Regions from separate parts of the Massilia sp. CCM 8734 genome, predicted to be linked through region 1. Evidence: riboswitches for the same ligand, from Rfam matches in the RefSeq annotation. Region 1 holds a riboswitch; the other holds the start of a gene.
The links. A riboswitch is a leader RNA that binds a small molecule or an ion and turns the genes downstream of it on or off. The one in region 1 is predicted to bind glycine.
Positions count from the first base shown of each region.

Region 2: another riboswitch for glycine. It lies ahead of F2P46_RS32260 (D-amino acid dehydrogenase); the one in region 1 lies ahead of gcvT (glycine cleavage system aminomethyltransferase GcvT).

Region 1 covers NZ_WHJI01000014.1:129,175-144,765, forward strand. The annotation lists gene F2P46_RS15280 (methyl-accepting chemotaxis protein) at 1-614, shown strand, start outside; gene gcvP (aminomethyl-transferring glycine dehydrogenase) at 637-3,534, opposite strand; gene gcvH (glycine cleavage system protein GcvH) at 3,644-4,024, opposite strand; gene gcvT (glycine cleavage system aminomethyltransferase GcvT) at 4,087-5,205, opposite strand; glycine riboswitch at 5,290-5,395, opposite strand; glycine riboswitch at 5,414-5,499, opposite strand; gene F2P46_RS15300 (ATP-dependent Clp protease proteolytic subunit) at 5,634-6,194, shown strand; gene F2P46_RS15305 (hypothetical protein) at 6,364-6,633, opposite strand; gene F2P46_RS15310 (hypothetical protein) at 6,816-7,403, opposite strand; gene F2P46_RS15315 (DUF1631 family protein) at 7,662-10,091, shown strand; gene F2P46_RS15320 (phosphatase PAP2 family protein) at 10,221-10,889, shown strand; gene smc (chromosome segregation protein SMC) at 11,025-14,552, shown strand; gene F2P46_RS15330 (cell division protein ZipA C-terminal FtsZ-binding domain-containing protein) at 14,549-15,591, shown strand, end outside.
Region 2 covers NZ_WHJI01000057.1:271-14,025, reverse strand. The annotation lists gene F2P46_RS32290 (murein transglycosylase A) at 1-1,064, shown strand, start outside; gene F2P46_RS32285 (enoyl-CoA hydratase) at 1,123-1,899, shown strand; gene F2P46_RS32280 (carotenoid oxygenase family protein) at 1,909-3,318, opposite strand; gene F2P46_RS32275 (MerR family transcriptional regulator) at 3,336-4,352, opposite strand; gene F2P46_RS32270 (C39 family peptidase) at 4,466-5,059, opposite strand; gene F2P46_RS32265 (hypothetical protein) at 5,093-5,839, opposite strand; gene F2P46_RS32260 (D-amino acid dehydrogenase) at 5,953-7,185, opposite strand; glycine riboswitch at 7,353-7,461, opposite strand; gene rtcR (RNA repair transcriptional activator RtcR) at 7,571-9,187, opposite strand; gene F2P46_RS32250 (RNA-binding protein) at 9,472-10,935, shown strand; gene F2P46_RS32245 (RtcB family protein) at 11,480-12,715, shown strand; gene rtcA (RNA 3'-terminal phosphate cyclase) at 12,758-13,755, shown strand, end outside.

The sequences.
Region 1 (15,591 bases):
GCGGTGGCGGCGTGCTGGACCGCCTGGTCTTGTCGATGGCGGCGCTGCGCGGCAGCGCGCAGCGCATGGCGCAGGTGGTGGGGGTGATCGACAAGCTGGCTTGCCAGACCAATGCGCTGGCGCTCAATGCGGCGGTGGAAGCGGCCAGGATCGGGGAGCAGGGCAGCGGCTTTGCCGCGCTGGCGGGAGAAGTGCGCGCGCTGGCGCAGCGAACGGCTGGCGCCGCGCAGGAAATCGGGGTCCTGATCGCGCATTCGCTGGCCGACATCGACGGCGGCAGCGCCATCGCCTCGGAGGCGGGCGCGCGCATGGCCGGCATTGCGCAGTCGGTGCAGCAGGTGGGGGACATGGTTGGCCGGATCGGGCAAGCGAGCGTGGGCCAGGCCGGCGTGATCGGCGCGGTGAGCGAGGCGATCGTCGAGATCGACCAGATGACGCGCCACAATTCGGTACTGGTGAAAGAGGCGGCAGAGGCGGCCCGAAGGCTGCAAGGCCAGGCTTCAAGCCTGTCGACAGCGGTCGGCGGGTTCCAGCTTGACGACAGCGTGCCCGAGATGGAAGGGCCGCCGAAGAAAGCCGCGCCGCATCTGCGGCTCGCTTCCCGGCGGCCCTGACTTTAGGGGAGCGGGGTCCCCTTTACTCGTAGTCGCTGATCGGCGCGCAGCCGCAGAACAGGTTACGGTCGCCGTACACATTGTCGGCGCGGCCGACCGGCGGCCAGTACTTCTGCTTGCGCAGCGACGCCACCGGGAAGGCGGCTTGCTCGCGGCTGTACTTGTGCTCCCAGACGTCGGCGGTGACCACTTCGGCCGTGTGCGGCGCACCTTTGAGCGGATTGTCCATGCGGTCGTACTCGCCGCGCTCGACCTTCACGATCTCGGCGTGGATGGCGATCATGGCGTCGATGAAGCGGTCCATCTCGGCCTTCGACTCGCTTTCGGTCGGCTCGATCATCAGGGTTCCCGGCACCGGGAAGCTCATGGTCGGCGCATGGAAACCGAAGTCCATCAGGCGCTTGGCCACGTCTTCGTTGCTGATGCCGGTGGCATCGGTGATCGGACGCAGGTCCAGGATGCACTCGTGCGCCACCAGGCCGTCGTGGCCCGTGTACAACACCGGATAGTGCGGCGCCAGCCGGCGCGCGATGTAGTTGGCGGCCAGGATCGCCGTTTCGGTGGCGGCGGTCAGGCCTTCGCCGCCCATCATCGCGATGTACATCCACGAAATCGGCAGGATGCTGGCCGAGCCGAACGGCGCCGCGCTGACCGCGCCGATGCCCGCTTCGTCACGCGTGTAGCCGCTCGAACGCTGGTTCGGCAAGAATTTGGCCAGGTGCGCGCCCACGCCGATGGGACCGACGCCGGGGCCGCCGCCGCCGTGCGGGATGCAGAACGTCTTGTGCAGGTTCAGGTGGCTGACATCGCCGCCGAAGCTGCCCGGCGCCGCCACGCCGACCAGCGCGTTCATGTTGGCGCCGTCGATGTAGACCTGGCCGCCGTGCGAGTGGATGATCTCGCACAGCTCGGCGATGCCTTCTTCGAACACGCCGTGGGTCGATGGATAGGTGACCATCACGCAGGCCAGGTTGGCGCTGTGCTGTTCGGCCTTGGCCTTCAGGTCCGCGAGGTCGACGTTGCCGCTGGCGTCGCAAGCGGTGACGACCACCTTCATGCCGACCATATTGGCCGACGCCGGGTTGGTGCCGTGCGCCGACGAGGGGATCAGGCAGATATTGCGATGGCCTTCGCCGCGCGACTCATGGTAAGCCTTGATCACCAAGAGGCCCGCGTACTCGCCCTGCGAGCCGGCGTTCGGCTGCAGCGACACGGCTGCGTAGCCGGTCAGCGCGCACAGCATGTCTTCCAGCTGGCCGATCATCTCGCGGTAGCCGACCGTCTGCGCGTCGGGTGCGAACGGGTGGATGTTGGAAAACTCGGGCCAGGTGACCGGGATCATCTCGCTCGTTGCATTCAGTTTCATGGTGCAGGACCCGAGCGGGATCATGGTGCGGTCCAGCGCCAGGTCCTTGTCGGCCAGGCCGCGCAGGTAGCGCAGCATTTCGTGTTCCGCGTGGTAGCGGTTGAAGGTCGGATGCGTCAAATACGTGCTGCTGCGCGCCAGCGCTTCCGGGAAGCCGTCCTGCGCGCTCGCATCAAACGCGTCGAAATCGGGCGAGGCCGGGGCGTTCGGGACGCCTTGCGAGAAGATCGTCCACAGCAGCGCGATATCTTCGCGGGTAGTGGTTTCGTCGAGCGAGATGCCGACGTGCTTGTCATCGACCTTGCGCAGGTTCACGCCGTGTTCGACGGCGATGGTGTGCAGTTCGGCCGCGCGCGCGCTCTTGATGGTGAGCGTGTCGAAGTAGGTCGTGTTGACGATCTCGTAGCCGAGCTGGCCGAGCTTGGCGGCGGCGATGGCGGTGAAGCGGTGCACGCGCTGGGCGATGCGCTGCAAGCCTTTGGGGCCATGGTAGACGGCGTACATCGAGGCCATCACCGCCAGCAGGACCTGCGCGGTGCAGATGTTGGAGGTGGCTTTTTCGCGGCGGATGTGCTGCTCGCGCGTTTGCAGCGCCAGGCGATACGCCTTGTTGCCTTGCGCGTCGATGGTCACGCCCACCAGGCGGCCGGCCATGCTGCGCTTGAATTCGTCGCGCGTGGCCAGGTAGCCGGCATGCGGGCCGCCGAAACCGAGCGGCACGCCGAAGCGCTGGCTGTTACCGACGACCACGTCGCAGCCCCAGTCGCCCGGAGGCGTCAACAGGGTCAGGGCCAGCAGGTCGGCGCAAGCGACGACCATGGCGCCGGCCGCGTGCAGTTTTTCGACGGCGGCGCGGTAGTCGCGCACATCGCCATTGACGCCCGGGTACTGGATCAGCACACCGAAGCAGGGCTCGGTCAGGGCGCCGATGTCGGCCGCCGCGATCGTGCGCACTTCCACGCCGATCGGCTGGGCGCGCGTCTGCACCACTTCCAGCGTTTGCGGCAGCACGTCGTCGGCGACGTAAAACACGTTCGAGGCCGACTTGCCGACGCGCTGGATCAGGGTCATGGCTTCGGCGGCGGCGGTGCCCTCGTCGAGCATCGACGAGTTGGCGATGCCCATGCCGGTCAGGTCGGTGATCATTTGCTGGAAGTTCAGGATCGCTTCCAGGCGGCCTTGCGAAATCTCGGGCTGGTAAGGCGTGTAGGCGGTGTACCAGGCCGGGTTTTCAAAAATATTGCGCAGGATGACGCCCGGCGTGTGGCTGTTGAAGTAGCCCTGGCCGATCATCGACTTCATGACCTTGTTCTTGGCGGCGAGCGCCTTGAGTTTGCCCAGCGCCGCCTGCTCCGGCATCGGCTCGAAGAACTGGCCCAGTTCCAGCTTGCTCTTCTTGCGGATATTGGCGGGCACGATGGCGTCGATCAGCGCCGCGCGCGACGGATAGCCGAGCGTGGCCAGCATGGCTGCCTGTTCGGCGGTGGACGGGCCGATATGGCGCGGGATGAACGAGTCGCGTGCTTCGAGTTGGGTCAGGCTGGTGCGGGTCATGGTAGTGGGGGCCGGTAGTGGAGCCGAAAAAGGGACTGCCGCCGCTGGACGCGACGGCGGACTGAAAAGAGACGGCCGCCGCGATGGTCATCGGGGCGGCCAGGAATTTTTACTCTGCGGTGGCTTTGCCGTAAGCGGTGGCGTCGAGCAGGCCGTCGATGGCGCCGGCGTCGCTCGGCTTGAGCTTGAACAGCCAGGCCGCGTAGGCGTCGGTGTTGATCGAGTCCGGCGCGTCGGCGACACTGTCGTTGACGGCGATGCACTCGCCCGAGACAGGCGCATAGATGTCGCTGGCCGCCTTGACCGATTCGACCACGGCGGCGTCGTCGCCGGCGGTGAAGACCTTGCCCACTTTTGGCAGTTCGACGAAGACGATGTCGCCCAGCGCGTCCTGCGCGTATTCGGTGATGCCGACGGTGAGGGTGCCGTCAGCTTCGGCGCGTACCCATTCGTGGGACTCGGTGTATTTCAGGTCGGCTGGGATGTTCATAGTGTTTGCTCCAAAAGGTCGCGGTCGATGTAAATACTGCTCATTAGTGTAGGTGCCAGGAATCAGGCAGCGAGGATTTTACCGTTTCGCACGAACGGCAGCTTGATCACGCTGGCGGCCAGCTTCTTGTCGCGGATTTCGACGTGCACGGTGTCGCCCACGGCCACGCCCATCGGCACGCGCGCCAGCGCGATCGCTTCCTGCATGGTCGGGCTGAAGGTGCCGCTGGTGATTTCGCCGGTCGCGCCGTCAGCGGCGAGCACTTTCTGGTGCGCGCGCAAAATGCCGCCTTTTTCGCGCAGGATCAGGCCCACGAATTGAAAGTTCTGGCCCATCGCCTTGAGCGCGGTCTTGCCGATGAAGTCGCGCTCGGCGGCCAGGTCGATGGTCCACGCCAGGCCGGCGTCGAGCGGGTTGACCGTGTCGTCCATGTCCTGGCCGTACAAATTCATGCCCGCTTCCAGGCGCAAGGTGTCGCGCGCGCCCAGGCCCGCCGGCGTGACGCCGGCCGCCACCAGCGCATTCCACAGGTTCTCGGCCTGCGAAGCGGGGAAGGCCAGCTCGAACCCGTCTTCGCCGGTGTAGCCGGTGCGCGCCACCATCACGTCGCCGAAGGCGGTGTCCTTGACGATGACGGCGTTGAACGGTTTCAGTGGCTCGGAGGCGGCCTGGGTGCTTGGCAGCACCTGCCACACCTTGGCGCGCGCGTTCGGGCCCTGCACGGCGATCAGCGCCATTGGCTCGTTGCCGTCGCGGCGCTGGGTGATCGTCACGCCGCTTTTGGTGGCGTCGTTCTGGGCGCTGATCCAGGCCACGTCTTTTTCGGCGGTGCCGGCGTTGACGACCAGGCGGAACCAGGTCTCGCTGAAGAAGTAGACGATCAGGTCGTCGATGACGAAGCCCTGCGGATTGAGCATGCACGAATACAGGGCCTTGCCGGCCACTTGCAGCTTGTCGACGTTATTGGCCAGCAGGGCGCGCAGGAAAGGGCGGGCGTTCTCGCCTTCGATATCGACCACGCACATGTGCGAGACGTCGAACATGCCGACATCGCTGCGCACGGCGTGGTGTTCTTCGATTTGCGAGCCGTAATTGACGGGCATGTCCCAGCCGCCGAAATCGACCATCTTGGCCCCGGCGGCGCGGTGTGCGGAATTGAGCGGGGTCGTTTTAAGCGTCATGGAATCCTCAAGGCAGAGTGAATGGGGGTACGACGAGCAGACGTGGCGCGCCCAAGGGAGTACCTTTGGCCGTTCCGTGTTGCTTCGCGCCCCTCTGTCCTTGATACCTGAGAGATAGCGGATGATGCTCCGCCTGCCCCTTCGGTGGGCCGCCGGCGTGGTGCCGCGGCCGCTCTCCAGAGTTCAGCCGTTGGCGCTGTGCGCCGCCGACCCCTGACCGGTCCTTTTGCCTGAGAGTTTTTGGGTGATGCCCCTTCGGCGGCAGCCTGCGCTGCCCTCTCCCGATCAAGACTGTGGAGGATATGCCAGCAGGGCGGAACTGTCAACCTTGCCAGGGGCGTGCGCGGGTGCGCACGAATGAGATGCGCGGAAAACCATGCTTGGCCCGATTTGTTAAAATAATTCATCTACTTTGCGAGCAGACAGCCATGAGCGAAGAAAAAACGACCCCATCGACGGATGCCTGGTTCACTTTGTCGGGCGATGTCAACAGCGATATGGTGCACCGCGTGTTCGATGCGGTGGACGGCATGAGCGAAAACGGCGTCGAAACGGCGCACGTCTTGATCCAGTCGAACGGCGGCTATGTCAGCGACGGGCTTTGCCTGTACAACTTCCTGTCGAATGCGCCGGTCAAGTTTGTGATGTACAACGCGGGAGCGGTGGCCTCGATCGCCGTGATCCTGTTTTTGTCCGGCAGGCGGCGCTACGCCAGCGAAACGGCGCGCTTCATGGTGCACAAGTCGCATGCCACGGCCTCGCCGGGGGCGCGTCCGGATGCGCTCAACATCATTGTCGAAGGGCTGCGCGCCGACGACGCCCGCACCGAATCGATCTTGCGCAAGCATATAGAGTTGTTGCCCGAGCAGTGGGCGATCCACCAGTATTCCGACCTGCACCTGACCGCGCGCGACGCCAAGGTGGCGCGCATGGTCAATGACGTGGCCGACTTTTCCCCGCCCAAGGGCGCGCGCATCCGCAATATCTAAGATTGCCGGTGCAGCCGGTCCCCGGGCCGGTGTGCGCCCCAGGGCCGCAATCGCGCAAAAAAAGAGCCTGTCAACGGCCAGGCCGAGGCAGACTCTTTCTATTGCTTCCTGTTGGTTTGGTGCATGGCGCCGCCCGGAAACCCGGCGACGCCAGCCGGGGTCACGCTAATCAGCTTTTGCTACCGCTGCTTTTGCTGCCGCTGCCGGAAGACGAACCCGACTGTTTACTGCCCGAGCCGGAACCGGACTGTTTCGAATTGCTGTCGTCATTTTTGTGGCTTTGGCGGCCCGCTTCCACGTGCTGCTCGTGGGTACCGCCCTGGGTGCCGCCGCTTTTGCCGCCCGAGCCGCTGCCGGAGCCTTGCGAGCCCGATTGCTTGTTCGAGCCGGAGCTATCGCTTTGCTTGTTGCCCTGACCGCTTTTCTGATTCGAGTTCATGTTCATTCCTTTTCAAAGTTTGAAAATGTCGTGCTCGCCGGTGGAGCTGAAGAGGCGCTCTCGTCTGCGTTTCCGGTGACACAATCATGCGAGCCGCACTGTTGAAGAGGTATCGGAATGCGCCTTGAACTCGTGTAGGATTAGTTCCTACAAAATTGAAACAAATGCTGACAGGAACAGTCTTAACGATTCGGCGGCATGCGGCTGCCGCGTTGCGCCTCGACGGCGGCGTTGACCGCCAGCAGGGTGGTCTGGAACGCCAGGTTGTCGATGATGCGCGCCAGCCGCGCCGAAGTCTCCGCTGAGCACGATGATGCCGGCCGGCCGCGGATGGCGGCGCGCGGGGCGCTGTCGATGCAGGCGCCGTGCGCACCGCCGCTTTGCATGGCCCGTTCGATCAGATTGCCGCGCGGCGCCGGCAGCGTTGCGGGCAAGCGGCGCGCGGGGGCGGCCGGGGCGCTCATGCTGGCCCTGAGCCACAGGCCGAGCAGGGCCACTCCGGCGCCGTTGGCCATGATACAAAACCATACCCACAGACGCGCGGTGGTGTAGCTGGCCTCGGTCCCGGTCCCGGTGGCGATGGCGGCGGAGGCGGCGAAGCGCAGGGCGTCGCTATTGTCGGCTAAACTTTGGGCGGCCGGTGCCGTTACCGGGTCCATCAGGGCAAGCTGGCTCAGCAGTACGCTAGCCAGCCAGGCGCTGAGCGCCACCAGGACGGCGAAGCAGAGCGTCAGAGTCAGCTTGAGGTCGGCACGGCGGCTGCTTATCATGGCGTAGTCCTTGAGAAAGGGGTTGCTCTGTGGAATTGTTATTATGTTAGAGAAACTCTCAGGCTCGGATTTGTTTTTAATCAACAGTCGAAATGACGATTTGGGGCTTCTTATTGAGGGAAAAGCAAGAATGAGCATACTCACCATGCGATTAAACAAAAAATAACACTTTGTTTCAAACTTTCCGGTTGCCGGTCGGCAATAATGTGAGAGAATGTTTGTTATGGCAAAAGATCTTTAACCCCGAACGAGCAGACAATGGCTCCACCTTCACCCTCCACAGCTGCTAGGAAGACAGGTCCGTCACGCCACGAGTTGCTGGAAACGCTGCTGGGCAGTGTGACCAAGCACGTCAATGACCAATTGATGGCGGTAGCGACGCGTCTCGTTGCGGCGTTGCTGGATGTGACCGATCCCGCGCTCGATGCGCGCACGGTGTTCCTGCGGGTGAAGTCGGGCAATCTGCTGAAAAACAACACTTACGCCTTCTTTCATGTTGCCGCCTCCGGCATCGTGCGTTCCATGCGCGCCGAAATCGAATTGCTGGCGCCATCGCCCAAGAAGACCTTGGCGAGCGTGCCAACCACGCTCGAACTGGTGCCGTACGAAGAGATGGACAGCCGGGTCGCGTTCGACGCCATCAGCCGCCCCTTCGAAATGCAGTATGCGACCCAGATCGCCACGCTCAATGTCCGGCTCGGTTTCCTGCTCGAACGCGACGTGCTGCGCATCAGCCAGAATCCGTTCCGGCCCGAGATGTTCCTGTCGGCGCTGCAACAGGCCTGGCGCGAGTTCGAACCGGATATCGAGGCCCATGGCCTGATCCTGCCGATGCTGCGCCCCTCCTTGCTGTTCGACTTCGCGCCGATGTACGACGCCCTGTGCGACGTGCTGATCAACAAGAACGTGCAGCCCGGTTCGGTGGAAGCGTTCAAGATCAAGAAAACCGAAAGCGCGGTCGCCGCCAAAAAAGCGCGCGCCAGCAGCCAGGCCGAGCTGGCCAAGCAATTGCGCCAGTTCCTCAGCGATGAGGAAGAAGCGCCGGCGGCGTCGTTCGACATTCCGATGATCCCCGACCTGCCGGCCATGGCGCCGTCCGCCGGCGGCGGCTGGCGTCCGAGCGGCGCGGCCGCGTTCCAGGGCGCGCCCGGCGCCGACAGCGTCGCGGCCAGCGTGCCCGCGCCGTGGCAGGGCGGCGCGCCGGCCCATGGTGGAGCTGCAGGGCCGGGCGCGCATGCCGGCGCCGGCTTTGCGGCGCCGCAGTTTGCCGGTGGCGGTGGTATCGCCGCGGGCGCTTTCGGCCACTCGGCCGAGGCTGGCCAGGTGATGGTGCCGGCCTCGCTGCTCGATGCGCTCAAGGGCTTCCAGGGTTTCCAGGGCGGCTTGCCGGCCCAGTTCAGCAACGTCGCTCCGACCCCGGTGGAAGCCCAAACGGGGAACCTCTTCTATTTGCCGCGCTTGAAGGAAAGCATTCCAAAAGGAACACTTTCGCGTGGCGACGAGAGCACCATCGACCTGCTGTCGAAGATTTTCGAGACGGTGTTCCTCGACCCTAACATTCCCAAGGATTCGCGCGACCTGATCCAGTCGCTGCAAATTCCGGTGCTCAAGGCTGCGCTGGCCGACAAGAATTTCTTCTTCGAAGAAACGCACCCGGCGCGCCGCATGATCGACCTGATGTCGACCATGGGCCTGGAGCAGCGCTCCGGCCCGGACGATCCGCTGTTCCAGGTGATGCAGCGCGGCGTCGAGCGGGTCGGGCGCGGCCAGGACGAGGGCAGCGAGCCGGCCGATGTGTTTTCGGAAGTGGTGGCCGAGCTCGAAGAAACCATCAAGGCCGAGGAACACGCGGCGGCCACCGCCATTGCCGCCCCGATCGCGGATGCCTTGCGCAAGGAAAAAGTCACCGCCGCCACGCGCTCGGCCAGGACCGCGGTCGCGGCCCGGGTCGGCAGCGGCCAGGTGGTCGCCATGCTGGAAACTTTCCTTGAGAAAAAGTGGACGTCCGTGATGACGGTCGCCTACAGCGTCGAGGAAGACAAGCCGGGGGCGGTCGGCAACGCCACCAAGACCATGGATGAGCTGATCTGGAGCGTCAAGCCGAAGATCACGCACGAACAGCGGCGCGACCTGATCGGCAAGCTGCCGAGCCTGCTGGCAACCCTGAACAAATGGCTCGACGTCATCAAGTGGCAAGACGCCGACCGCATCCAGTTTTTCGCCGACCTGGCCGAGTGCCACGCGTCGATCGTGCGCGCGCCGCTCGACATCACCCCGGAACGCCAGCTCGAAATCGCCGTCGAAGTGGCCCAGCAAGACGCGATGCGCCGGCTGGACAAGGAAAACGAAGCGCTGGCCGAGGCCGAACAAGCCGCCCATGCCGAGCTGGACGACGCGGAACTCGGGGTCGACGCCCTCGAACGCAATATGTGGATCGAATTTACCGATCCGGACGGCAGCATCCGCAAGGTCAAGCTGGCCTGGATCAGCCCGCTGCGCACGCTCTACATTTTTTCGACCGGGGCGCGGCAGGAAGCGTTTTCGCTCTCGTCCGACAAGCTCATCGAAGCTTACCGCGCCCAGCGCGTACGCGTGATGACGGTCGAAGGCGTGGTCAGCCGGGCGCTGTCGCAAGCCATGGACGAGGCGCTCAGCGACTCGGAGAAGGCGCAATCGGTCGCCGCCTGAAGGGGCCGCGCACGCGAGGGTGTTTCCTTAGTATCCGCACATTGTTAACATTCGCGTATCATTCGGGCCGGGCAAGGCCGGTGCTGCGGCGCCGACCTGCCCGGCTTTATTCACTTCCGGCTTTTGTCTATGAATTGGTATCACCTTAGTGCGCTGGGCGGTATTGCCGTCACCGCACCCCTGGGCGTGGCGATCGCCGTCTGGCTGGCCGCCGCCCATTGCCGCCGCCGCGCCCTGTACTGGTGCCTGCTGTTCGGCGCCACCCTGCTGGTGGTCATCGGCAGCAAGATCGCTTTCCTCGGCTGGGGCGTGGGCATCGAAGCGGTCCATTTCGCCGGTTTCAGCGGCCACGCCACGCGCGCCGCCGCCGTGTTCCCGGTGGCCGCTTACCTGGCCCTGTGCGGACGGGCCAAGGCCTGGCGCTACGTGGCCGTCGGCCTGGGCGTGGCGCTGGCCGTGGCGGTGACGCTCTCGCGCGTGATGGTCGGCACGCACAGCGCTTCGGAAGCGATCCTCGGCTGCCTGCTGGGGCTGGCCTGCGCGGCCGCTTTCATCGCCCTGGTGCGCTCGAACCGCCAGTTTCAGCCGAGTCCGGTCCTGATCGCCGTGAGCGTGGCGCTGCTGTGCATTCCCTACAAGGGCGAGGCGCACAGTTCCCAGCAATGGATGACGGGCCTGGCGCTCGGCCTGTCCGGCGCCGACCGCGTCTACACCACGGCCACCTGGGGGCCGACCCGCAATCCCTACTCGCCGCCATGCCCGAAGGCTGAACGCTACTTCAATTACGTGTGTTTTTGACACCGCAAGCGCAGGCCCGCTCGGCGGGCGCCGCGCAGGGGCGGTTTTGCGGGCCGCGCCGACGGCTCATCCCCGAAAACATGACAACAAATGGTATGATGGACACCTTTAAGATTCCCGAGCTATCTATACAACGTGCGCCTGTCTTCCATTAAATTGTCGGGATTTAAGTCATTCGTCGATCCCACCAATTTCCAGGTGCCGGGGCAGCTCGTTGGCGTGGTCGGTCCGAATGGTTGCGGCAAGTCGAACATCATCGACGCGGTGCGCTGGGTACTGGGCGAATCGAAAGCATCCGAGCTGCGCGGCGAGTCCATGCAGGACGTCATTTTCAATGGCTCGACCCACCGCAAGCCGGCCGGGCGCGCCTCGGTCGAACTGGTGTTCGACAATAACGACGGCAAGGCGTCCGGCCAATGGGGGCAGTACGCCGAAATCGCCGTCAAGCGCACCCTCACGCGCGACGGCACCTCGACCTACTACATCAACAGCCAGCCGGTGCGCCGGCGCGATATCCAGGACATCTTCCTCGGCACGGGCTTGGGTCCGCGCGCCTACGCCATCATCGGCCAGGGCATGATCTCGCGCATCATCGAATCGCGCCCGGAAGAACTGCGCGTGTTCCTGGAAGAAGCGGCCGGCGTATCGAAGTACAAGGAACGCCGGCGCGAGACCGAAAACCGGCTGGGCGACACGCGCGAAAACCTGCTGCGCGTGGAAGACATCTTGCGCGAACTGAACGCCAACCTCGAAAAACTCGAGGCGCAGGCGGTCGTCGCCAACCGCTTCCACTCGCTGCAGGCGGACCAGGAAGAAAAGCAGAAGCTGCTCTGGCTGCTGCGCAAGAACGAAGCGCAAACCGAGCAGAATCGCTACTTCCGCGAGATGGAACAGGCCCAGACCGACCTGGAAGAGCAGACCGCCAAGCTGCGCCACGTCGAACTCGATCTCGAACACCTGCGCCAGGCGCACTTTTCGGTGGGCGACCGCCTGCACACGGCGCAGGGCCACCTGTACCAGACCAACTCCGAAATCGGCAGCCTGGAAGCGCAGATCAAGTTCGTGATCGAATCGCGCAGCCGCCTGCATAACCAGTTGCTGGCGCTGAACGCCCAGCGCAACCAGTGGCAGGCGCAAAGCGGCGACTACCAGCAGCAGATCGAAGAAGCCGAGTACCTGCTCGAAGAACTCGGCGGGCGCGTGGAGCAGTCGCAGATGAACGCCGAAGCGCAGGGCGAGCGCCTGCCCGAGCTGGACGCGGCCTGGCGCGCGGCGCAGCACAAGACCACCGAATCGCGTGCCCGCATCATGCAGGCGCAGCAGCAGATCGAACTCGAATCGGCGCACCAGCGCAACGCGTCGAACATCCTCAATGGCCTGCAAACGCGGCGCGAGCGCCTGCAGCAGGAAAAGAACGGCCTCAACCTGCCCGACAGCAGCCACCTGGCCAACCTGCGCATGCAGCTGGAGGAAAAGCAGCAGGCGCTGGAAGAGCAGACCATGTTGCTGGAAGAAGCGAGCGAACGGCAGCAGCGCACGGAAGAGGAACGCGCCGCCGCGCAGGCGCAGGTGAACGCCGAGACGGCCGCCAACGCGCAGCTGGACGCGCGCCTGTCGGCCCTGAAGCAACTGCAGGAACGCGTGCAAACGCAGGGCAAGGTCCAGCCCTGGCTGCAAAAACACGAACTCGATGCGCTGCCGCGCCTGTGGCAAAAGCTGGGCATCGAACAAGGCTGGGAAACGGCGCTCGAATCGGTGCTGCGCGAGCGCACCGGTGCGCTCGAAATGTCGAACATCGAATGGGCCAAGGCTTTTTTCAGCGATGCGCCGCCGGCCAAGCTGGCGCTGTACGCGCCCTCCATCGCCAGCGTCGCCGCAGCGCCCGATACGCCGGGCATGAAACCCTTCGCCAGCCTGCTCAAGCTGAACGAGCCGGGCCTGCGCGGTTTGATGCAAGACTGGCTGCACAATGTGTTCGCCGCCGACGACACGGCCAGCGCCTTTGCCGAACGCGCGCGCCTGCCGCAGGGCGGCTCCTTCATCACGCGCCAGGGCCATGTGGTGACGCAGTCGAGCGTGCGCTTTTACGCGGCCGACAGCGAGCAGGATGGCATGCTGGGACGCCAGCAGGAGATCGACAACATCGGCAAGCAGCTGCGCGCGCAGACCATGCTGGCCGACGAAGCGCGCGCCCGCGCGGTGCGCGCCGACGCCGCCATGTCGGACCTGACGCGCCGCCTGCAGGATGCGCGCCAGCGCGTCGCCACGCTCACCCAGGGCGTGCACGCGCTGCAGATCGAGGTGGTCAAGCAGTCCGAAGTCGAGGCGCGCTTCAACCAGCGCAGCACGCAGATCCACGCCGACCTGGCCGAGATCGCGGCGCAGGAAGAAGAGCAGCAGCAGATCCGCATGGAGTCCGAAGAAAAATTCGAACAGCTCGACATGGAACTGGCCGAACTGCAGGGCGCGCACGAAGATGGCCAGACCGAATTCTTGAGCCGCGAACAGGCGCTGGCGGACGCCCGTGAAAAACTGCGCGAGCTCGAACGGGCCGCGCAGGAAGCGCAGTTCGCCGAAAAATCCCAGCGCAGCAAGATCGAAGAACTGCGCCGCAGCATCGCCACCGCCACGCAGCAGGCCAGCCAGGTGGGCGAATCGATCGCGGTGGGCCAAATGGAGCTCGAAGCGCTGGAAAGCGGCGCCGCCAGCGACGGCCTGCAAGACTTGCTCGAGCGCCGCACCAACCAGGAAAAGGCGCTGTCGGACGCGCGCCATGAACTCGACCAGATCACGCAGCAACTGCGCGCGGCCGAAGACGCGCGCACCCAGTCCGAACGCAGCCTGCAACCGCAGCGCGACAAAATCATGGAAATGCAGCTCAAGGAGCAGGCCGCGCGCCTGAACCAGGAGCAGTTCGCCGAAGCGTTGAAGACGGTCGACGCTGACGAAGCCGCGCTCAGCGAAAAGCTCCATCCCGACATGAAGCCGTCCTACCTTCAGGGGGAGGTGACGCGTTTGACGAATGCCATCGCGCTGCTCGGGGCAGTCAACCTGGCCGCGCTCGACGAATTGGCGCAGGCGTCCGAGCGCAAGAATTTTCTGGACGCCCAGAACAACGACCTGGTCGAGGCGATCAACACGCTGCAAGACGCGATCGCCCGCATCGACAAGGAAACGCGCGAACTGCTGCAAGATACCTTCGACAAGGTCAATCACCATTTTTCGGAACTGTTCCCGATCCTCTTCGGCGGCGGCAACGCCAAGCTGGTGATGACGGGCGACGAGATCCTCGACTCCGGCGTGCAGGTCATGGCGCAGCCGCCGGGTAAAAAGAACGCCACCATCCACTTGCTGTCGGGCGGCGAAAAAGCGCTGACCGCGACCGCGCTGGTGTTTTCGATGTTCCGTCTCAACCCGGCGCCATTCTGCCTGCTCGACGAGGTCGATGCGCCGCTGGACGACGCCAACACCGAGCGCTTTTGCCGGATGGTGAAACGGATGTCCGACCATACTCAATTCCTTTTCATCTCGCACAATAAAATTGCGATGGAAATGGCCAATCAACTGATCGGTGTGACGATGCAGGAGCAGGGCGTATCGCGCATTGTGGCGGTGGACATGGAGTCCGCCGCGAATTTTGCTACCGAGGCACAAGCAGCATGACAGATTTACAAATGAGCCTGATTGGCGCGGCCGGCGTATTCGTCGCCGGCGTCTTCGCGTATAACAAATGGCAGGAGCACAAGGCCAAGAAGAGCGTCGAACGCGCCTTCGCGTCCGAGCACGACGACGTGCTGCTGCGACCCGGCGACATCGTGCGCAACGAACCGACCCTGGACCCCAATCCGGCGCCGGTGCTGACCGACGTCGTGACGCCGGTAGCGGCGCCTGTTTCGGCTCCGGCTGGCGCCAGTGCGCCGGTGGCGGCGCCGCCCGGCGCGCACGCCGACGACGCCCCCGTGGCGCCCCCCGTTCCGATGGCGCCCGTGATGGCGCCGGTGGAGTTGATCACGCCGGCCGCCGAACAGGCCACCAGCCTGGTCGATCCGCTGATCGATGTGCTCATTCCGCTGGCGCTGGAAGCGCCCGTGCGGGGCGATAAAATCCTGCCGATCCTGCACACCCTGCGCCACGTCGGCAACAAGCCGGTGCACTTTATCGGCCTGCACGTCAACGGCGACTGGGAGCCGATCGTCCACGGCGGCGTCTACACCAAGCTGCAGGCCGGCGTGCAGATGGCCAGCCGCACCACGGCGCTGAACGAACTCGAATACTCCGAACTGGTCACGCGCCTGCGCGCGCTGGCCGACGACATCGGCGCCGAGCCGGAAATTCCGGACATGATCGAAGTCATGGGCGAGTCGCGCACCTTGCACCGCTTCGTGGCCGGGCACGACGCGCAATTGGGCGTGAACCTGATGTCCTACGGCGCGCCGTGGTCGATCGCAACCCTGATCGGGGCGCTCGAAAAGCAGGGCTTCGACGTGCGTCCCGACGGCCGCTACATCATGCCCGACGGCGATGGCGGCCAACTGTTCACCCTGACCACCAACGTCACCCTGGGCGCCGACACCACCTCGCGCCTGACGCTCCTGCTCGACGTGCCGTGCGTGGCGCCGGCGCGCAACGGCTTCGGCGCCATGCTCGATTGCGCCAGGGCGCTGGTGGGCCGCCTGGACGCCGTCATCGTCGACGACAGCGA
Region 2 (13,755 bases), on a different contig from region 1:
TGCCACCGCCAGCGAAGGCCGAACCGGCGCCGTTGATGACGCCATCGACCTTTGCCGCGCTGCCGGGCTGGGAGCGCGACGACCTGCGCCAGGCCTGGCCGGCTTTCATGACCTCGTGCGGGGTGTTGGCGCGCAAGCCCGAATGGAAAACCGCGTGCGGCGCCGCGCGCACGGTTGATGCAAACAATGGCGCGGCCCTGCGCAGCTATTTTGAAACCTGGTTCGTGCCGAACCAGGTGCGCGCGGCTGACGGCGTCGACACGGGCCTCATCACCGGTTACTACGAACCCTTGCTGCGCGGCGCCCGCAAACGCGGCGGCGCCTTCCAGACACCGCTGTACCGGGTGCCGGACGACCTGCTGACGATCGACCTGGCCAGCGTGTATCCGGAGCTGAAAAACAGGCGCGTGCGCGGACGGCTGGTGGGCAAGAAGGTGGTCCCGTACGGCAGCCGCGCCGAGATCGAGCGCGCCGACATCCCCGGCAAGGAACTGCTGTGGGTCGACGACCCGGTCGAAGCGTTCTTTTTGGAAGTGCAGGGTTCCGGGCGGGTCAAGCTGGCCGACAGCGGCGAGACGGTACGCGTGGCCTACGCCGACCAGAACGGCCATCCGTACAAGGCCATCGGACGCTGGCTGATCGAGCAGGGCGAGCTGACGCCGGAGCAGGCTACCGCGCAGGGCATCAAGGCCTGGATTGCGGCGCATCCCGAGCGGCGCCAGGAACTGTTCAACGCCAATCCGAGCTTCATTTTCTTTCGCGAAGAGCGCCTGCCCGATCCCTCGGTCGGACCGAAGGGCGCACTGGGCGTGGCGTTGACGCCGGCGCGTTCGGTCGCGATCGACCCCACGTTCTTGCCGCTCGGCGCGCCCATCTGGCTGGCCACCACCGAATCGGGCAGCGAGGTGCCGATGCGGCGCCTGGTGATGGGGCAGGACACGGGCGGCGCCATTCGCGGCGCGGTGCGGGCCGACTTCTTCTTCGGCTTCGGCATTGATGCGATGGAAAACGCCGGCCGCATGAAGCAGCGCGGCCAGCTCTGGGTGCTGTTGCCCAAACCCTGATTGACGCGCAGATTGGCTACAATCGCACATTACCCCACGCTTTTTTATAGAGGATTCCATGAACTATGCAGACCTGCTGATCGAGACCCACGGCAAAGTGGCCGTGATTCGCCTGAACCGTCCCAAAGCGCTGAACGCCCTGAACGACAACATGATGGATGAACTGGGCGACGCGCTCTACAAGTTCGACGCTGACAGCAATATCGGCTGCATCATCCTGACCGGCAGCGAAAAGGCCTTCGCGGCCGGCGCTGACATCGCGGCGATGGTCGACTACGACTACGGCGACACCTACGGCGGCAACTACATCGGCCGCAACTGGGAACATATCCTCAACGTGCGCAAACCCGTCATCGGCGTGGTGCAGGGCTTCTGCCTCGGCGGCGGCTGCGAACTGGCCATGATGTGCGACTTCCTGATCGCGGCGGACACCGCCAAATTCGGCCAGCCCGAAATCAAGGTCGGCGTGACCCCAGGCGCCGGCGGCACGCAGCGCCTGCCGCGCACCATCGGCAAGGCCAAGGCGATGGACATGCTGCTCACGGCGCGCATGATCGACGCGGCCGAAGCCGAGCGCACCGGCCTGGTATCGCGCGTGGTCCCGGCGGACAAGGTGATGGAAGAAGCACTGGCTGCGGCCACCACCATCGCCTCGATGTCGGTGTCGGTGGCGATGGCGATCAAGGACAGCGTCAACCGCGCGTTCGAGACCACCCTGACCGAAGGCGTGCGCTACGAGCGCCGCTACTTCCACGCGGCGTTCGGCACGCCCGCCCAGAAAGAAGGCATGCAGGCGTTTTTGGCCAAGCGTCCGCCCAACTTCGACGGCTTGTAAGTTTGTAAGTCAGTCGCTGGCGCGCCAGCAGCCGTGAAAGCCGAACGGTATCCGGTGCGGCAGGCGCACCGTTGCGACGGGGCCGGCCGCCAGGTCCGTCGCGTCGATCACCAGCAGGTCGCTGCGGCCTTCCTTGGCGCGCCACGCCACCGCCAGCAGCCAGCCATCGCCCTCGGGCGACTGCGCCGAGCGCGCCACGAAGACCGGTTCGGAGACAACGTCGCCGGCCGGCAGTGTATAGAGCTGGCGCGTGCCAGAGGCAAAGTCGAAGCATGCCAGCGCGTCGTACAGCACACTCTCCGAACCGCTCCTGATGCGCTGCACGCTGTGGCAGCAGTAAAAACCCACGCGGTTGCGGCGCCCGCTAAAGCGCTCGTCGATGCGCGGGAATTCCGCCGCCAGGTCGTCGAGGATGGTGCGCTCGAAACTATCGCCATCGCTCTCCATATCGAACGTCCAGCGGCACAGGCACGCCGCCATGCCGGCCGGGTCGCCAGGGCTGCCGTCGGCGTTGGGCATGCCGGGTGCGGTGCGTGACTCCATCACATACGCCACGATGCGCCCGCCATCGTCCCAGGCGTTCATCACATGGAACACGTGGCAGGCGTCGCTGGCGAACCAGCGCAGCTTGTCCATCGCTTGACCACGCACGCCGATGCCGACGTGGCTGCGCTTTTCCGCTTCCCATGCGAACAAGGGTAGTCCTTTCATGGCGCGTTCCACGCTGATGGTCAGCGGGGTAACCGGAAACAGCACATGGCGTTCGGTCAGCATGAAGTCGTGCATCATGCTTGCGTAGGGGGCGCGGAAGACGCCTGACGTGGTGACCCGGCAGTGCGCATCGAGCACGCCGTACTGCATGTTGGGCTCCCCCGGACTGTCGGGCAGGTAGGAGAAAAAATGCAGCTCGCCGGTGGCCGGATCGGCCTTGGGATGCGCGGTGAAGCGCCTGTTCACGGCGCCGTCGAAATCCTGGTGCCCCTTCGACGCCAGCGTGTGCGGGTCCATTTCGAACGGCTGGTGCGATTCTTCCAGCGCAAACAGGCGCCCGCCGTGCCAGGCCATATTGGTATTGGCGGTGCCGCTGTTCTTGCCGTGGACTGACGGGTCGCTGGTGGCCGGGTTGCCGAAGGTGCCGAACAGCGCATGGCCGGCGTCATTTTCGAGCTGCCATTTCGGCGTGCGCGCCCAGCGGTTGGCATAGGCCACCTTGCCGTCGTCGATGAAGAAGGCGTGCACCATGCCGTCGCCCGAGAACCAGTGATAGTGGTCGTCGCGCGGCGCGAAGCGGGGGTTCGGTCCGACGCGGTACAGCGCGCCGCGCAGTTGCGGCGGCAGCGTGCCGGCTACCTGCAGTGCGTCGATGTCGCATTCGGTATCGAGGGGAGCGTAGTTCCCCGTGAAGAAATGGCCTGGCATGGTGATTCCTGGTGGGTTTAAAGACTGTGCATGGCTTCGCGTACGTACGCGATCAGCGGCGCGTCGATGCCGGAGCCGGTGCGCAAGCCGGGCTCCATGTCGAAAGCGTGGCGCAGCTTGGCCTGGAGCGCGGGCTGGCCCGCCGCCTTGGCCAGCGACAGGGCCTGCCACTGGCGCGCCAGTGCTTGCACCTCGACGCTGGCGGCCGGCGTGCCTTCGGCCAGGTGATTGCGCAAGGCGCAGATGAGGATGGGCCAGGTGTCGGTTTGCTTGACGTAGTGCTGGCGCAGCAGGGCCATGTCGGCCGGGCTGCAGTAGTTGGCGTAGATGGCCAGGCGCCGGTGCGCCATGGCGTGCGAGATGAACTGCATCGCCGCGCGGTCAACCCCGCTGAGAGTGTGCAGGGTGGGCTCGTTCCAGTTCATGGCGTAGAGCTTCATCAGCATCCCTTCATCGCCGCCCACGCTCTCCAGCAGGGTGGCGATCCAGCGTTGCGCGAACGCGCCGGCTTCAGGGCTGTCGGGCGCCAGGCCCCGGGCCATCAGCTCGTGCAGCGTGGCGGTCAGCTGTGCATTGGCGCCGCCGCTGCCGCTGTGCTGGCGCCGCGTCTTGAGCGTATGCAGTTCGGCGTCGGTGAAGTAGCGTGCGCTGGCGGCCATGCGTTCGAGGGCGGCCAGCCAGTTGTCCATCGACGGCTCGTGGCGCTCGTCGAGTTGCGCCTGCAAGTCGCGCAATTGGCCGTGCAGGGCGCTCGCTTGCGCGATCTGGCGTTCGAGCGACGCGATCTGCTGCGCCACCACCTGCGGCAGGCTGGCGCCGCCGTCGGCCAGCATCGCCTGGATTTGCGTGAGCGGCAGGTCGAGGCGGCGCAGCGCCTGGATGCGATACAGGCGGGCCACGTCCGCGCTGTCGTACAGGCGGTAACCCTTGTCCGAGCGGACCGAGGGCGTGAGCAAGGCGATATCGTCGTAATGGCGCAAGGCGCGCACGCTCAAGCCGCTGCGTTTGGCCAGTTGTCCTATTTTCAGTAGCATGCCGGTTTCTCCATTTGCAAGATGGTAAACCGTCACGTAGCGAGAGGGTCAAGCGCAAGCGCGTCAACAGCCTGCAAAACCGGGGAAAACCCCGGTTTTGCAATTCAGGCCATTCAGGTCGGTCCGTTGATGCTCATGCGCTGCGTGTGCGTCCAGCGATGGTCCGACGCCGACACCGCGGAGTTATAGGTGCGGTAGGTCTGGCCCTCACCCGGCCAAGGGTCCATGATGTACACGTTGTTCACGCCATTGGCCGTCTCGTACCCGCGTCCCACCATGATGTGCCCACCGCCGTTGCTCCAGCCGTAGCGCATCACGAACGGACGATTGGCGTTGATGTCCGATACCACGCTGCTCCATGACGAGGCCACGCTGTATGCGCCGTTCGCCACGCCCCACGCCTTGAGGATGTTCTGCACGCTGCCGTTGGAACCGTACATATTGTTCGGCTGGTTGGCCGGGCTGTTCCAGTTGAAGTAGGTGTTTCCGCAGGCGTAGTTCAAGCCGAACGCCCAGTTTACGATCTGGCACTGGCTCGGTGTCTTCTTGTAATAGTTCAGCACCGCCTTGCTCGACGCCGACCAGCACCACTGGCTGTGTTCCTGGGTCGTCAGCGGCACGCTCAGCGTGCGCCATTGCGCCATGGCTGCCGGCAGCGCCAGCAAAAGTGAGACACCGACGACGATCTTTTTCATATTTGTGTTCATGTTATCTCCTGATTCGTTCTGAGGATGGTCGGCTTACTTCGAAGCGTCCAGGTTCTGCTTGACCGCGCTGCGCAGCGGCTGCAGCAGCTCCGCTTCGTCCATCAGGGCGTCGCCGGCCTTGCCGTCCTTGACGGCGCGCTGTTGCATCAGCAGCGATTCGCGCGCCGAATGCAAAGGTGCATAGCGGGTGCGGCCGTCTTCGCGGGCGACCACTTCCAGCACGTCGGACCGCGCCTGGTAGATGCGCACGAAACGCACATTGCTTCGCTCGGCGTCGGCGTAGTAGCCCATCGACGCATCCACATCCTTGGCCAGCACGGCGGCGCCGTAGGCGACCGTTTCGTAGTTCCCGTTATTGAGTTCCACCGTCGCCATGCCGATCGGACGCCGGTTCAACAGGATGACGAAGCGCCACTGACCGGTCGCCTTGGCCATCTGTTTCATGCTGCCGCGTCCCGCCAGCAGCTCGTTCGGATCGATCGTATAGACCGGGAAGCCGTAGCCGATCTTGGCGTCCTTCAGGTCCTGCATGTCGTTGATGTCGAGCGGGAAGTCGACCGGCGCGCCGCTGGCGCCGCGCACTTGTACCTGGTGCGTCACGAACTGGGCGAAGTCGCGCTGGGCCGCAGCCTGCGCCGCCGCTGCCGCGCGCTTGGGCACCGCTTTGAAGGTGCTGGTCCCATCGGACTGGGCCTGTGCCGGCGCACCGGCCAGGGCCAGGCTGGCGCCGCACAGCAGGGCGGCGAGCATGGGACGGCATGAGAGCATTTTTGTTTGCATTATTGACTTCTCCTCACATAGATTGATACTGGAGCCCCGCCTGTCCAGGCGGGGTGGGTGCTGCGACTGCATTGGCATGCACGCATGCCGGACACCGTTGTCAACGCACATGGTCAGTGCGTCGGAAAATCGAGAGAGCGTTGCATCAAGTCGCCGATCATGTCGGCGGTGACGGCGGACAGGGTCCAGCCCAGATGCCCGTGGCCCGTGTTATAGAAGACGCAGGGCGACTTGCCGCGACCGACGCGCGGCAGCATGGTCGGCATCATCGGGCGCAGGCCGGCCCACGGAATCACGCTGCGCGTGTTCACGCCGGGGAAGCATTCATGCACCCAGTCGATCAGCGGGCGAATCCGGTCGTCGCGGATGTCGCGGTTGAAGCCATTGAATTCGGCCGTGCCGGCCACGCGGAAGCGATCGATCCCCAGGCGGCTGGTCACCAGCTTGGTGGCGTCGTCGAGCAGGCTGACGGTGGGTGCGGCCGCCTGGCTGGCCGCGTCGTTCAGGTTGACCGTGATCGAGTAGCCTTTGACCGGATAGATGTTGACCCGGTCGCCCAGGCTGGCGGCCAGCGCGCGGCTGGCGGTGCCGGCGCAGATGACGATGCCGTCGTAGGTCTCGGTCTGGGTGCGCTCGCCGTCGCCCACGGTCACCTGGGCGTGGCGGCCGTCGGTGCGCACTGCGCCGATCCGCATGCCGTAGCGGCAGTCCACGCCATTGCGGCGTGCGGCGGCGGCCAGGCCCGTGGTGAATTTGTGGATGTCGCCGGTGGCGTCGCTGTCGGTGAAAAAGCCGCCGTAAAAGTCGCCCGCCAGGGTCGGCTCGATGGCGCGCATTTCGCCGGGAGTCACCGCCCGCCGCGCCAGGCCGCCGGCGGCCAGCATCCTGCTGACCTTGGCGGCGTGCTCGAAGCCGGCCTTGTCGCGGTAGATGTGCAGGATGCCTTTGCGCTTGACGTCGAAGTCGATGCCCTCGGCTTCGGCCCACGCGAACAGGTGCTCGCGCGCGGCAATCGCCAGGCGCGCCGTCTCCACGGTGTTCCTGCGGTAGTGGGGAATGGCGGCGGCGAATTCGGCGAACCACGACAGCTTGTGCCAGCTCGGTTTTGGGCTGACCAGCAGCGGCGCGTCGCGCCGGAACATCCACTTCAAGCCCTTGAGCATGGTGGAGCGGTGGTTCCAGACTTCGGCGTTGGAGGCCGACAGCTGGCCGCCGTTGGCGAACGAGGTTTCCATCGCCGCGTAGCGGTGTTGTTCGAGCAGGGTGGTGGCAAAGCCACGTTTGGCAAGGGCGTAAGCGGTCGTGACGCCGGTGATCCCGCCGCCTATTACTGCAATGGTTTTCATGTGTCTTCCAGGTCCGAAAAACGTCAGATAGGAGAGTCCGCGCGCCGCTGCGCGTCGGATACCCCCTCTGTGCTGGACCTGAGAGATTCGCCGGCAACGCGCGATGCGTGGCCGGTTTGCTCCTTCGGTGCACCGGATGACGACTCCCGGTGGCTCTTCAGAGTTCAAATGCGTTATCGGTCCTGGGGCCTGAGAGATTCCGGGGCGGTTGCTCCTTCGGCGCCATCGATCCTTACCTGAGACATTGCGATCGACAGACTCTCCCGATAACGCTTAGCGTTGCGCTAAGTATGCCGTGGGCATATGTATGCAGAATACCGCAGGAATTATCGCCAATACAACCTATTTAAATGATAGCTGTTGTTTCCAAGACAATACCGACAAATTACCGACTGCCGCTGACCCGATCCCAGTCCAGGTCGAACCGCGCCAGGAATTTTTTCAGGCGGTCGGCGTCGTTGGGTTTGCTCTTGGCACTGCGCGAGACGGCGAACAGCTTGCGCCCGGCGTCGGACAAGGTGCTCGACGCGCGGCACACCTGCACCACGGCGGCCAGTTGCAGGGCGTCGAACAGGTCGAGGCCGGCGGCGGCTTCGTCGCCCATTAGCCCGGCGAGGTCGACCTCGGCCAGGGTGGGCGCCGGCGCGCGCGTGTAGTGGTGCCAGAGTTTTTGCAGCCGGGCCACTTCGGCGCTGACGATGCCCTCCGAAATGCCGCCCGCCTCGGCCAGGGTCGCCATGCGCGTGACCGACGCCGACAGGTCGCGGAAGTTGCCGGCCCAGACTGCCTCGGGCGACATCGCAAAGCGCATGTAGCGCTCGCGCGCCTCCTTGTTGAAACGCACCATCTGCCCGTATTCCTGGCTGAACTGGTTGAGCAGGTAGACCAGGTTGGGTTCGATGTCTTCGGGCCGGTCCACCAGGCCGGGCAGGGCGTAGGTCCATAAATTGATGCGCGCGTACAAGTCTTCGCGAAAGCGCCCGGCCACCACCTCGCTTGCCAGGTCGCGGTTGGTGCCGGCGATGAGCTGGAAGTCGCTCTGCACTTCACTGTCGCTGCCGACCGGATGGAAGCGCTTTTCTTCGATGGCCTTGAGCAGCATGGCCTGTTCGTCCGGACCAAGTTCGCCGATTTCGTCGAGGAACAGCAAGCCTTTGTGGGCGCTGCGCAGCAAGCCGGGGCGGTCGGCGGCGGCGCCCGTGAAGGAACCCTTGACGTGGCCGAACAGGGTCGAGGCGGCGCCGTCGCCATGCAGGGTGGCGCAGTTGAGCTCGACGAACTTGCCGTCGATCTGGTGGCGCGTTTTCTTCAGTTCGTAGACCCGGCGCGCGAGGAAGGATTTGCCGGCGCCGGTCGGCCCCATCAGCAGCATCGGCGCGCGCGACTTGATGGCCACGCGCTCGATCTCGTCGATCATGGTGTTGAAGCTGGCGTTGCGGGTGGCAATGCCGGACTTGAGGAAAGCCACGCCTTCGGCTTGCTCGCGCGAAAAGCGCTGGGCGATCTGGTCGTAGCGCGACAGGTCGAGGTCGATCAGCGCGTAGCTGCCCGGTTCGGTGGTGGACTGGCGCCGTGGCGGCGAGCTTTGCAGCAGGCGGCCGGGGAAGAAGCGCGCTTCCGTCATCAGGAACATGCAGATCTGCACGACGTGGGTGCCGGTGGTGATGTGGATCCAGTAATCCTCGTTGTCCGGATCGAAGGGGTAGCGCTTGGCGAAATCGAACAGGGCGCTGTAGACCTCGCCGAAATCCCAGGCGTCGCTGATCGGTATGTTGTGCGGGACCACCGTCGTTTCGGGCGAGACGGCGGCGATGTCGGCCGTGACGGCGTCGACCACCGGGCCGAATTTGCCGCTGTAGAGCATGTCGAAGCGGTGCACGGCGTATTCCTCGTGCTGGGTGATGGCGATGCTTGGGCGCCACTTCTCCCAACGGGCCGGGCCCTTGCCACTGTCGAGCTGGGTGCCGACGAATCCGATGACCACGATGCGTTTCTGTTTCATATCTGTATAAAGTTTTATCTTGTCGGATAATTTATCACGTGCTTGCCAGCTTGTCCATTTCTTGCCGGTTTGGCTTGGCGAATTGGTAATCTTTTTTAAATCAAGGACTTAAGGGGAATTGATGCGGATGGGCTGCGAGCTGGCACGCCCTTTGCAATAGAGGAGATACAAACAAGAAAAATGAGGAAGGCAAAATGGCAAACGCACAGTTGTTCCAGACCTTGAAGGGAATCTTTGTCCCTCGCGCCGATGGTCTTAATTCGACAGGCGCTCCGGCTTACAGCATGACGCCACGGCACCAGCTGGCGCAGTATGCCGCCACCGGATGCCTGAATTCGACCTATTACGTCAATGCGCAATCGCAGTTGGCGACGGTGCTGGAGCTGTGCGAGAAGGTCGACGCCAAATTTATCGCGCAGACCGCGATTTACTGCCGCGAACGCGGTTATATGAAGGATATGCCGGCGCTGTTGACCGCTGTACTGGCCGCCAAGGGCGCGCCGGAACTGACCCCGGTGTTCCGCCGCGTGGTCAATAACGGCAAGATGCTGCGCAATGTGGTACAGATTATTCGCTCCGGCGCGGCGGGTCGTAAATCGCTGGGCAGCCGGTCGAAAAAGCTGGTGCAGCAATGGTTGAACCGCGCATCGGAAAAAGAGCTGCTGGCGGCCTCGATCGGCGCCATGCCGTCGCTGGGCGATGTGGTGAAGATGGTGCATCCGAAGCCGTCGCAAGCCTGGCGTGAAGCGTTTTTCGCCTGGTCGATCGGCAAGCCGTTTAACGCGGAGGCGCTGCCGGATGCGCTGAAGGCCTTCGAAGCGTACAAGGCCGACCAGTCGCAGCCGGTGCCGGAGGTGCCGTTCCAGATGCTGACTTCATTGTCATTGTCGGCGCAGGCATGGGCGCAGATTGCGCGCCAGGGCGGCTGGCACATGGTGCGCATGAATTTGAATACCTTCGGCCGCAATGGTGTGTACGCGCTGCCGGGCATGGTCGAAGTCATCGCCGACAAGCTGCGCGATCCGGTGGCGATTGCCAAGGCGGGCGTGTTTCCGTACCAGCTAATGTCGGCGTATATGGCGGCTTCAGACGATGTGCCACGGGCCATCAGCGATGCTTTGCAGGATGCGCTGGAACTGTCGCTGTCGAACGTGCCGCAGGTGGAGGGCAAGGTCGTGATTTGCCCGGATGTATCCGGATCGATGCAGTCGCCGGTGTCGGGTTATCGGGGCGGCGGCACCTCGAAGGTGCGTTGTATCGATGTGGCCGGGCTGATCGCCGCAGCGATGCTGCGCAAGAATCCGGATGCACTGGTGCTGCCGTTCGAGAATTATGTGCGGGTTTGCGCATTGAATGCCCGCGATACGGTCATGACCAATGCGCAGAAGCTGGCGGCGATTGGCGGCGGTGGTACCAATTGCAGCGCACCGTTGGCGCACATGAACAAGCAGAAGGTGATGGCCGACCTGGTGGTGTACGTGTCCGACAATGAATCGTGGATCGACCAGCGTGCGGGCGCCACCGCCACGATGACCGAATGGGCGGTGTTCAAGCAGCGCAATCCGGCGGCGCGGCTGGTGTGTATCGACTGCACGCCGAACAGTACCAGCCAGGCGGCGGAACGCGCCGATGTGTTGAATGTCGGTGGTTTTTCGGATGATGTGTTCAAAATCATCGCCGCCTTTGCGGCCGGCCAGCTGGGCGCGGCGCATTGGGTGGGCGAGATCGAAGCGATCGCGCTTGAGTAAGGTTGCTTGAGTAAGTTTTTTTGATGTACCGGTTTTGAGTGCAGTGCGAATGCCGATGCGAATACATTTTGCAAATGTCCAAGTTCGCAGCAAAATTTTGTCGCACCGTGCTCAATCGTTTTACCCCGAATGCAGGTTAAGACTACATCCACGGCTGCAAGGGCTTCGCGTCCTACAGCTGACATGTCTTGCCGCTCCTTGTCGGGAATTTGTTGTACAGGTTTTGAGCGCGGTGCGAATGCTTGGTGCGAATACATCTCCAAATCTATTTCGCATCGGATTTTTCTTGTCGCGCCGTGCTCAATCGTTTTACCCCGAATGCGGGCAGGACTACATAGGGGTTGCTGTTGGCCTGAAGCCGGCAACTGTTTGTCCCGCCGACTCCTTGTCGGGAATTGATTTTTGGCGAATGCAGTCCGGACTACATTGCGTTCCCGGTTCGAGTCCGGGCGGTTGCGCAAGCGGCCGTAGCTCAACTGGTAGAGCAAATTATCCGGGCGATGTTGTCGCCCCCTTGCATCACCTTATATATAGTGAGAAAAATATGAAAAACGAAAACTACGATGTCCTGAATGTGGACGATGGCCGCCACGTCAAAATGTGGACCAAAGGCGTGCCGGTGGAAGACGTGGCCAAGAAGCAGCTGGCCAACACCGCCAAAATGCCGTTCATCTACAAGCATATCGCGGTCATGCCCGACGTTCACCTCGGTAAAGGCTCGACCATTGGCAGCGTGATTCCGACCCTCGGCGCGGTGATTCCGGCGGCTGTTGGCGTGGATATTGGCTGCGGCATGATGGCTGCCAAGACCACCCTGACCGCGAACGACCTGCCGGATAACCTGTCGGCGCTGCGTAGCGCCATCGAGCGCGCGATCCCGCACGGTATGTCGCCGAAGACGCGCGGCTACCGCGGCCGCGATGAGGGTTCGTGGAATACGCCGCCAGCGGCGGTGGATGTGGCCTGGGGCCAGTTGAAGGATGAATTCGACGCCATCTGCCTGAAAACGCCGAAGCTGAAAACCACGAATAACTACCGTCACCTGGGAACCCTGGGAAGCGGTAACCATTTTGTGGAAGTCTGCCTGGACGAGGTAGGTTTCGTGTGGTTCATGCTGCATTCGGGTTCGCGCGGCGTGGGTAACGCCATCGGCACCCACTTCATCGAGCTGGCCAAGAAGGATATGCGCACGCACTTCATCAACCTGCCCGACCAGGATCTGGCGTACCTGGCCGAAGGAACGCAGCACTATAACGATTACATCGAGGCAGTCAGCTGGGCGCAGAAATTCGCCCGCACCAATCGCGACGTGATGATGCATAACCTGATCGCGGCGGTGCGTACCGTGATCACCAAGCCGTTCGAGACGCACGTGGAGGCGGTCAATTGCCACCATAATTATGTGCAGAAGGAGCATCACTTCGGTAAAGATGTGCTGATTACCCGTAAGGGCGCCGTGTCGGCCCGTCCGGGTGAACTGGGTATCATCCCGGGATCGATGGGGGCGAAGAGCTTTATCGTTCGTGGTAAAGGCAATCCGGACAGCTTTAACAGCTGCAGCCACGGCGCCGGCCGCACCATGAGCCGTACCGAAGCGAAGCGTCGTTTCACCGTTGACGACCAGGTCAAGGCGACCGAGGGCGTGGAATGCCGCAAGGATGAAAACGTGATCGACGAGATTCCGATGGCGTACAAGGATATCGACGCCGTCATGCACGCCCAGCGCGACCTGGTGGATGTGGTCCATATCCTCAAGCAGGTGGTGTGCGTCAAGGGTTGATGCCGCCGCTGGTTACACTATATATAAGAAGAAAAGTTGAAGATGATTGAATTAGATGGCGCCGTCGGCGAAGGCGGCGGACAAATCCTGCGCAGTGCGCTGACCTTGTCCATGATTACCGGCCAGGCGTTTTGCATCAAGAATATCCGGGCCGGCCGCAAGAAGCCCGGGCTGCTGCGCCAGCATCTGGTGGCGGTCCAGGCGGCCACCGGGATCAGCGGGGCTATCGTCACCGGCGCGCAATTGGGGTCGCAGACGCTGCTGTTTGCGCCCAAGGCAATCAAGGGTGGCGATTACCAGTTCGCGATCGGTTCGGCCGGCAGTTGCACGCTGGTGCTGCAAACGGTGATGCTGGCCCTGTTGCATGCGGACGGCCCGTCGACGGTGCGCATCAGCGGCGGCACGCATAATCCCATGGCGCCGCCGGCGCAGTTCCTGCAACGTGCATATTTACCGTTGCTGCGCAAGATGGGGGCGGACATCAACATTGAATTGCTGCGTTCCGGGTTTTATCCGGCGGGCGGCGGCTGCATTGTGGCCACTATCGCGCCATGCCCGCAATTGCAGCAGCTGACGTTGACGGAGCGCGGCGAGCGTACTGGCGGCTATGCCGAGGGCATGGTGGCGGGATTGCCCGCGTCGATCGCGCTGCGCGAGCTCGAATGCGTCGGCCTGGGAATGGGCTGGTCGGGAGACCAGTTGCGCATGCGTGGCTTGCCAGCCGATCAGGGGCCGGGCAATGCCTTGCTGATCACATTGGAATACGAATACGCGAGCGAGGTGTTTTGCGCGTTCGGCGAGAAAATGGTGCGGGCCGAAACCGTCGCCAAGGATGCGATGCACGAGGCGCGCCGCTATATAACATCGCAGGCGGCGGTGGGCGAGCACCTGGCCGATCAGTTGATGCTGCCGATGGCGCTGGCCGGCGGCGGCAGTTTTACGGCCGATGTGATCTCCCAGCATGCCATCACCAATGCGGAAGTCATCGGCCGTTTTCTGCCGGTGTCGATCACCCTGGAAGAAGGTGAGCAGCGCAGCAC